Regions from separate parts of the Streptomyces sp. NBC_00989 genome, predicted to be linked through region 1. Evidence: riboswitches for the same ligand, from Rfam matches in the RefSeq annotation. Region 1 holds a riboswitch; each other region holds the start of a gene.

Region 1 (2,193 bases):
TCGTCTGCTTCCTCCGGGTTGTCCGACTCGGGCACCACGGACTCGACTTCGTCCGACGCGTCCGGCGACTCGTCGACCGACAGCCCCTCGCCCGCCGCGACGGACAACTCCGCCAAGTCCGACAAGTCCACCACCCCCTCGAAGGGCAACGACTCGGTCGCCGCCTCCCCGAAGCTCGACGAATCGGACAACTCGGCCCAGGCGGTGGGCAAGTGGAGCCTCGTCGACACCGGCGCGCTCGGTGATTCCGATGACCGGCAGAGCGACCAGCAGGGCGGGCAGCAGAGCACTCAGCAGAGTGCCGGCAAGCACCGCGGGGCCAGCGCCGAGGAAAATGTGTCGCCGCAGACCTATACCGTCCGCGCCGGCGACTCCCTCGCGTCCATCGCCGACTCCCTTGGCTTCGACGGCGGATGGCGTGCGCTCTACGCCGAGAACAAAAAGGTGATAGGCGCCGATCCGACCCAGATCGCCGCCGGTCAGACCTTGGACGTGGGTACGGAAGCGGACGAAAAGTAGCAAGCGAACGGCGGGAGTTCACGTCACGCTTCGAGCTGAATGTCCGGTTTGATCAAAGTGTGGGATGAGTCTCAGAAGCCCTGATCGTCTTTGAAATTCCGCCGATTCCCTGTCTACGGTCAAGGCCGCTCGTCACCACGAGCGTCCGGTTGCCGCAACGCCGAGTCCTGCCAGCGGCCTCCGGGAACATTCGTCGCGTCAAGCGCCGTAGGCAGGAGCGGGGGACCCAAGGTAAGTGCCGGGCCCGGGAGTTGAGAGACGACCGGAACCGGCTTGGGGTTAAGTCGCGCACCGAGAGGTGTGCGGCCGGGCAACTCACACGGCCCGAACCCGACAGCTCACCTCGCAGGCGTCGGTGAGGGGATTGGGATTTTCCATGCTGTTTTCCAGCAAGGGCAAGCACCGCCGTCCGTCCAAGGCCACCCGCGTCGCCACGCTCGCTGGCGTCACCGGTGTCGCGATAGCCGCCCCGCTCATGGCGACCGGCAGCGCCTCCGCCGCCACCGCGTCCGAGTGGGACACGGTCGCCAGCTGCGAGTCCGGCGGCAACTGGTCCATCAACACCGGTAACGGCTACTACGGCGGCCTTCAGTTCTCCGCCTCGACGTGGGCCGCGTACGGCGGCACCGCCTACGCCTCCACCGCGAACCAGGCCTCCAAGTCCCAGCAGATCGCCGTCGCCGAGAAGGTTCTCGCCGCCCAGGGCAAGGGCGCCTGGCCCACCTGTGGCACCGGCCTGTCGGGCGCCGCCTACTCCGGCGGCAGCTCCAGCTCGTCGAGCGGCTCCAGCAGCTCCAGCTCCTCCAAGAGCACCACCGAGCGCTCCACGGGCGACACCACCGCCTCCCGCTCCGCCGAGCGTCCGGCCGCCAAGAAGACCGTCACCACCCCGACCGGCAAGAAGGTCAAGAAGGGTGACGGCGAGTACAAGGTCGTCAAGGGCGACACCCTCAGCGCCATCGCCGAGAAGCACAAGGTGAAGGGCGGCTGGCAGCAGCTGTTCAAGCTGAACAAGGACATCATCGACGACGCCGACTTCATCTTCCCGGGCCAGCAGCTCCACCTGAAGTGACGTCCCAAAACGATGTCCCGAGTGACATATCGGGCTCGTAGCTGAACCACAGCGCCCTCACATCCGTGGTGTCCACCATGGAGACCTCGTGAGGGTCACCCCCGTCCCCCACGGGCTCCCCGCTCCGGTGCGTGTTCCCCCGTACGCACCGGGGCGGGGCTTTTTGTGTCCCCGTGTTCTTCCGCGGGACTCTTTGTTCCGTTCGGAAACAATTTACTCTCGGTTCTGTCCAACAGACGGCCGACCGGATGGCCAATCGCCCCGAGCCGGTTAGGCTCGTCTCGCAGAGCCGCTGCGGTGTTGCCGTAGCCGCGTCAGATCCCCAAGAAGGAGATGCTCGTGCCGTCCATCGACGTCGTCGTAGCCCGGGAAATCCTGGACTCCCGAGGCAACCCCACGGTCGAGGTCGAGGTCGGCCTCGACGACGGCAGCACGGGTCGTGCCGCCGTTCCGTCCGGCGCCTCCACGGGTGCCTTCGAGGCCATCGAGCTGCGTGACGGTGACCCCAACCGCTACGGCGGCAAGGGTGTCGAGAAGGCCGTCCTCGCCGTCATCGAGCAGATCGGCCCGGAGCTCGTCGGCTACGACGCCACCGAGCAGCG
Region 2 (2,193 bases), 1.7 Mb from region 1:
CGCGGTCGGCGTGCTTCGAGTTCGAGGTGCCGGCCGAGACATGGGTGCTGGGGCGGCCGAGGGTGCGGCTGCGGCTGACCTGCGCGGTGCCGCGCGGGCAGGTGATCGCCCGGCTGTGCGATGTCGCCCCGGACGGCGCCTCGACCCTGGTCACCCGAGGGGTGCTGAACCTGTCGGCGCGGCACGGGCGGGACCGGGCGGTGCCGTGGACGCCGGGCACCACCGAGGACGTGACCTTCGAGCTGAACGGCATCGGGCACGCGTTCCCGCCCGGGCACCGCATCCGGCTCGCGGTGTCGTCGGCGTACTGGCCGTGGATCTGGCCGCAGCCGGAGTCGGCGGCGGGGTTCACGCTGGACCCGGAGGGGAGCGCGCTCGAACTCCCGGTGCGGGAGCAGGAGTTGACCTCCGGTATTCGTTTCGACGAACCCGAGGAGGCCGAGCCGCTCGGGGTCAACTACCCGGCCACGCTGGACGAACCGCGCCCCGAGCGGCTGGTCGTACGGGATGTCGCGAAGGGCGAGTGGCGGCTGGAGGTGGACCCCCGGTACGGCGGCACGCGCGTGTACCCGGACGGTCTCGAGTTCACCGAGGACGCGCTGGAGACGTACACGATCGACGAGTCGGATCCGCTGTCGGCCCGTGCGCGGTCCGACTGGTCGATCCGGTTGCACCGGCCGGAGCTGGGGTGGGACACGACCGTGCGGACGCGCTCCGAGATTACTTGCGACGAAACGGACTTTATTACCTCCAATGAGGTCATCTGCACCGAGGGCGACGAGGTGATCTTTCACCGGACATGGGAGAAAAGGATTCCGAGAACTGCCAGTTGAGGTTGAATGCCCGATTTGCCGTTCTTAATCCTCCCGTGAGTTGGGTCACGCGTTTCTGTGCGTGACCTGTGTCCTGGTCTGCCCGCGTTTTCCCTTACGGCATTTGACAGTTGACCCTTGGCTCGCGCAAAGGATCAAGTGCCCCATACGCCTCAGACCAAGGTCAATAGGGGTTAGGTGTGATTCCGCCACTTGTTCCGGACATGTGCTCTCGCATACGTTCCCGGCCTGTCGAGCGGAACGCCGAATCCTGCCGCCGCCCGGCATCCCAGTCACGAACTTCTCGCACGGCAGGAGCGGGGGAACCAGGTAAGTCGCCGGACCGGTCGTCGCGACCGGAACGGCTTGGGGTTAAGTCACGTCCGCGAGGGCGTGGCCGGGCACCTCCCAGCCCGAACCCGACAGCTCACCTCGCAGGCGACGGAGAGGAACCTCGTCATGCCTGCAACCGCTCAGTCCCGCCGCGCCCGCCTCGTCCGCCGCCTCGTCGTCGCCGGCACGGGTACCGCGATACTCGCCCTGCCGATCGTCGGTGCGACCACCGCGTCCGCGGCCACCACGTCGACCACCGCCGCCTCGACCACGCTCGCCGGGTACCCCAACACCCTTGACGGGTGGATCCGGGAGTCGCTCGCGATCATGGCGCAGAAGGGGATTCCGGGGACGTACAACGGGATCTACCGCAACGTGATCCGTGAGTCCTCCGGCAACCAGTACGCGATCAACAACTGGGACTCCAACGCGGCGGCCGGTACGCCGTCGAAGGGGCTGCTCCAGGTGATCGACCCGACGTTCAACGCGTATCACGTGGCCGGGACTTCGTTTGACCCGTACGACCCGGTTGCGAACATCACGGCTGCTTGCAACTACGCGGCGGCGGTGTACGGGTCGATCGACAACGTTTACGGGGCTTACTAGAAACTGTTGGATCAGCCACGACGGGTTGTTTGTTGGCTCTCGCACCGTCGTGGCTGATCGCGCCCGCGCGGCGGAGCCGCAAATAGACACAGCCCCGCGCCCCTGAATGCGCCCCTTCGGGGCCATTCATAGCTCAGCTGAAGAGTCTTTCAAGTACCAGCGCGATTCCGTCGTCCTCGTTCGAGGACGTCACCTCGTCCGCCACCGCCTTGAGTTCGGGATGAGCGTTGGCCATCGCCACTCCATGCGCTGCCCAGTCGAACATCGGGATGTCGTTCGGCATGTCGCCGAAGGCGATGGTGTCGGACGGGGTCAGGCCCAAGTGGCGGGCGGCCAGGGCCAGGCCCGTCGCCTTGGTGATGCCGAGTGGCTGGAGTTCGACGGTGCCGGGGCCCGACATGGTGACCGAGGCCAGGGAACCGACCACCGAACGCGCCGTGGA
Region 3 (2,193 bases), 2.9 Mb from region 1:
GTTCACCGCTTCGAGCGACAGATATATGCATATCTTGGTGGATCGGCACCGTTACCGACGCGGTAATGGCAGTCTGGCGAAGAAGCACCAGTCCGGGACCGTACTCGAACCATCCGCTCCGTGTCGGACACCGGTCCCGCGGGAAAGGGACGACCGCGCCATGGCAGACCATCTGGAAGCATCCGTCACTCTGCCGAGCGATCCCGCCTCGGTCTCCACCGCCCGCACCTACGTGGTCGGAACCCTGGTGGAATGGGGCCTTCCGGCGGACACGGAGGTCGCCGACACCATCCGCCTCATCGTCTCCGAACTCGCCACCAACGCCGTACAGCACACCTTCGGGCAGTCACCCACCTTTACGGTGGACATCGAGCTGGAGCGTGACGAACGGCTGCGCATCGGGGTCACCGACAGCCATCCCCGGTTCCCGAAACGCCTGCCGGCCGCTGTCCAGCAGGACAACGGCCGGGGCATGGTGATCATTCGCTGGCTGACCGCGGAGTGCGGCGGAAAGCTCAAGGTCCGGCCCACCCTGGAGGGCGGCAAGACGGTCTCCATCGAGGTGCCCTGGACGGTACCGGCCCGGCCGGTGACGGCCGGGGGCCAGCAGGAGCCGTAGAGCGGCGTGGTGAACGTCCCTGGACACCCGAGGGGGTGGCGGCCTGTCAGGTGGCCGCCACCCCCTCGGGAGATTCATTCGGACGGGTCCCAGGACCTGTCCGGCGGATCCTGTCGCAGACGCGGGGCGTGGCACGCACATCTGCCGCGTCGTCGGTTGCCAACGCTCCGCGTTGACGCCCTCCTCCGTCTTGCAGCTGCACGCACCACGCCCCGCTCACCGGCGCCGATCACGCACCGCCGATTTCCTGCGACCTGATCCGCTGGACAGGCCCTAGCTGACCCGGCCGTACCAGACGCTCTTGGTCCAGATCTTCTGCAGCCTCACCACGTCCCCGGTCTTCGGGGCATGCCAGATCTTTCCCTTGCCGGCATAGATGCCGACGTGGTAGACGCTGGAGCCCGAGTGGAAGAAGACGAGGTCCCCGGCCTTGCGGCTCTTGGCCGAGATGTGGTGGGACTTGTTGTACTGCTGGGCCGCCGTACGGGGCAGTTTCTTGCCTGCCTTCTTGTACGAGTACAGCGTGAGCCCCGAGCAGTCGAAGCGGCCCGGTCCGGTGGCCCCGTACCTGTACGGAGCGCCCTTCTTGGACGCCGCGACCTGGAGTGCCTTCGTCGCGGGTGTCGCGGCCGCGGCGTCGGATGCGACGCCCGGTATCACGACGGAACCGCCAACAGCGGCGATGGCGAAAGCCGAGGCCGTACCGGCCCTGACCATCAGCGACGGGACACGATTGAGCGCAGTCATGCGCAACCCTTCGTCAGCCGCCTGTGAAGGATGACCTGTCGGATTCGGGCTGGCGAAGTTGCCCGGCCGCTGACGCGGCTTCACCCCAAGGGCTGCTCGACCCGGTCATGGCGTGACCGTCCCGGCGACCCGTCGTGCTTGGGTCCTCCACTCCTGCCGATGCAATCCTGTCGACCTGTCATCCGGGTGGCGGCAGGACTCGGCGTCCGCCCGGATCGCCCCGCCGCTGCGGCGGGGTCTTGTCGTCAGACAGGGATCTTGACCTATTGATGTCTGAAAATCCCAACGGAATCGGGGATTTGTGGGGTTACTCACCACTCACCCGTTCGGGTGGACACCGGGATGTTCGAATAGGTGTCGAGGGGGTCAAATGCCCCCGGACCAGCGCCGGAACGCCCCACCGCTCCCCCTGGACTACGCGCGTTGCGCAACCCCAACGGCCTTGTCGAAGGAGGGGCGTCTACTCCGAACGGGGGTACGCCGTTTGGTCCGTTTCGACTCGGTCCCGGACGCGCCTTCGGCGAGACGCGTCCGCCCGGGACGGCTCCGCGTCCCTCAACTGTCGGAGGGTGCGGGGAGGGTGACGCGCGCCGTGCGGCGCTCCCCGTCCAGCACGCGCAGCGCCCGCGCGAGGGTGGGGGCGTGCAGTTCGGTCTCGCCCCGCTGGTGCATCAGCGCCAGCGCGTCCCGCAGCTCTGCGGCCTTGGCCACGAGCGCCTGGGCGGCCCTCAGTCCACGGTACGTGTCACCGTGGTGCGCCGGGTTGATACGGCCGAGCAGGTCGGCCACATCCAGATAACGGTCGATCAACTCGCCCTCGGCGCGCG
Region 4 (2,193 bases), 3.3 Mb from region 1:
GCGCCGACCGGCACGACCGCGTGTGGCCCGCCCAGGTGCTCGGCACGTACTGCCTCGGCGGCACCCTCACCTCCCGCCTGGACCGCGTCCTGCGCGAGGAGAAGGGCTACACCTACGGTGTGCGGGCGTTCGGCCAGGTGCTGCGTTCGGCACCCGACGGCACGGGTGCCTCGATGCTCGCCATCAGCGGCTCCGTGGACACCCCGAACACCGGTCCCGCGCTGGACGACCTGTGGACGGTGCTGCGCAAGCTCGCCGAGGGCGGACTCACCGACGCCGAGCGGGACATCGCCGTGCAGAACCTCGTCGGGGTGGCGCCGCTCAAGTACGAGACCGCCGCGGCCGTGGCCAGCACGCTGGCCGACCAGGTCGAGCAGCACCTGCCCGACGACTACCAGGCGACGCTGTACCAGCAGCTCGCCGCGACCGGCACCGTGGAGGCCACCGCGGCGGTCGTGAACGCCTTCCCGGTGGACCGTCTGGTGACGATCCTGGTCGGCGACGCGGAGCAGATCAAGGAGCCCGTCGAGGCTCTCGGTATCGGCGAAGTGACCGTCGTCCCGGCCGAGTAGACGACAAGCAGGGAGCCGATCGGCGGCACGCGCGTGTGGGGGCCCTGGTGACTGAAGAGTCATCAGGGCCCCCCTAATGTCCGAATTGGGGGAGAGGTTGCCTGTCTGCCCTGTGGCATGTGCAACAAAACCCGTGATCCGTTTGGGGATTGAAAGTGGCCCCCCTTAGCGTCGGTCCGGCTGTCCGTCAGGCACCGCGCCGCACTCGTGGCACCGGACAGTCATCGCCGAGTCCCCGTACGGCGCGAGCCAGGGGAGCCGGGGACCCATGTCCCTGGGGTGAATCGGACGCCCGCGCGCACAGCGAGGGGGTCCGTAGGAGACCTTCCTGCTCCGAACCCGTCAGCTAACCCGGTAGGCGAGAAGGAAGGAAAGGACCAGCCACTCCATGGCGTTCACCCGCGCCACCGGGAAGCACCGTCGCCCGAGCCGGACCCACCGCACCACCGTTCGTGTCGCGAGTGTCGCGGCCCTCACCACCACCGGCGTCGTCGGCACCCTCGCGAGCGCCCCGGCGTTCGCCGCGGAGCCCGCCCCCGAACAGACCGGTCTCACCCCCGTCGTCGCCATGGGCGACTCCGTGGCCGAGAAGATCGACGCCCAGGCCGTCGCCCAGCAGCAGGCCGCCGCTGAAACGCTGGCCAAGGAGACCGCCCGGGCCAAGGCCGCCGCGCAGGCCAAGGCGGAGCGCGAGGCCGAGGTACGCGCCGCCCGCGCCGCCGAGCGCAAGAGGCTCAACACCTTCGTCGCACCGGTCACCGGCTCGTACGTCTCCACCGGCTACAAGACCGGCGGTTCCCTCTGGTCCTCCGGTGCCCACACCGGCATCGACTTCCACGCCTCGACCGGCACCTCCGTGCACGCGGTCGGCTCCGGCACCGTCGTCGAGGCCGGCTGGGGAGGCTCGTACGGCAATCAGGTCGTGATCAAGATGGCCGACGGCATGTACACCATGTACGGCCACCTGTCGTCCATCGGTGTCTCCGTCGGCCAGACGGTCACCCCGGGCGAGCAGATCGGCCTCTCCGGGGCGACCGGCAACGTCACCGGACCGCACCTCCACTTCGAGGCCCGCACGACCGCCGAGTACGGCTCCGACGTAGACCCCGTCGCCTACCTCCGCAAGCACGGCGTGAACGTCTGACGACACAGCGCCGCACTTCCCGAAGCCCTGGCCCGCCCGGCCGGGGCTTTCGGCGTTTCCGGAGCCCTCCTGTCCAAAAAATATCCATGGATTCCGGCCCGCCATCGGAAATTCCCGCTCATTGCAATAGAGTCACGGAACACACGTCAATCGTCGACGTTTCACGGGGATTAAGGCGGAGGTCGGACATGCGTATTCCGGCGCACTCGGTATGCACGGCGATCCGGGACGACATCGTCGCCGGTGTCTACGAGCGCGGCAGCCGGCTCACGGAGGAACTCCTCGCGCGCCGGTACGGGGTCTCGCGCGTCCCCGTCCGGGAGGCCCTGCGCACGCTGGAGGCCGAGGGGTTCGTGGTGACCCGGCGGCACGCGGGCGCGTGCGTCGCGGAACCGACCGAGCAGGAGGCGGCCGACCTGCTGGAGATGCGGATGCTGCTGGAGCCGCTCGGCGCCTCGCGGGCCGCCCAGCGGCGCA

Evidence for each region. A riboswitch is a leader RNA that binds a small molecule or an ion and turns the genes downstream of it on or off. The one in region 1 is predicted to bind cyclic di-AMP.
Region 2: linked by a shared signal. The riboswitch ahead of OG714_RS22040 (transglycosylase SLT domain-containing protein) and the one ahead of OG714_RS29990 (transglycosylase family protein) in region 1 are both predicted to bind cyclic di-AMP.
Region 3: linked by a shared signal. The riboswitch ahead of OG714_RS43040 (C40 family peptidase) and the one ahead of OG714_RS29990 (transglycosylase family protein) in region 1 are both predicted to bind cyclic di-AMP.
Region 4: linked by a shared signal. The riboswitch ahead of OG714_RS14755 (M23 family metallopeptidase) and the one ahead of OG714_RS29990 (transglycosylase family protein) in region 1 are both predicted to bind cyclic di-AMP.

What each region holds. Positions count from the first base shown of each region.
Region 1 covers NZ_CP108728.1:6,732,421-6,734,613, forward strand. Annotated here, with positions in the region: gene OG714_RS29985 (transglycosylase family protein) at 1-519, shown strand, start outside; cyclic di-AMP (ydaO/yuaA leader) riboswitch at 713-886, shown strand; gene OG714_RS29990 (transglycosylase family protein) at 896-1,591, shown strand; gene eno (phosphopyruvate hydratase) at 1,925-2,193, shown strand, end outside.
Region 2 covers NZ_CP108728.1:5,048,825-5,051,017, forward strand. Annotated here, with positions in the region: gene OG714_RS22035 (CocE/NonD family hydrolase) at 1-833, shown strand, start outside; cyclic di-AMP (ydaO/yuaA leader) riboswitch at 1,065-1,266, shown strand; gene OG714_RS22040 (transglycosylase SLT domain-containing protein) at 1,272-1,751, shown strand; gene OG714_RS22045 (HAD family hydrolase) at 1,885-2,193, opposite strand, start outside.
Region 3 covers NZ_CP108728.1:9,594,126-9,596,318, forward strand. Annotated here, with positions in the region: gene OG714_RS43035 (ATP-binding protein) at 161-619, shown strand; gene OG714_RS43040 (C40 family peptidase) at 893-1,366, opposite strand; cyclic di-AMP (ydaO/yuaA leader) riboswitch at 1,370-1,549, opposite strand; gene OG714_RS43045 (hypothetical protein) at 1,922-2,193, opposite strand, start outside.
Region 4 covers NZ_CP108728.1:3,442,876-3,445,068, reverse strand. Annotated here, with positions in the region: gene OG714_RS14760 (M16 family metallopeptidase) at 1-572, shown strand, start outside; cyclic di-AMP (ydaO/yuaA leader) riboswitch at 788-947, shown strand; gene OG714_RS14755 (M23 family metallopeptidase) at 961-1,716, shown strand; gene OG714_RS14750 (GntR family transcriptional regulator) at 1,905-2,193, shown strand, end outside.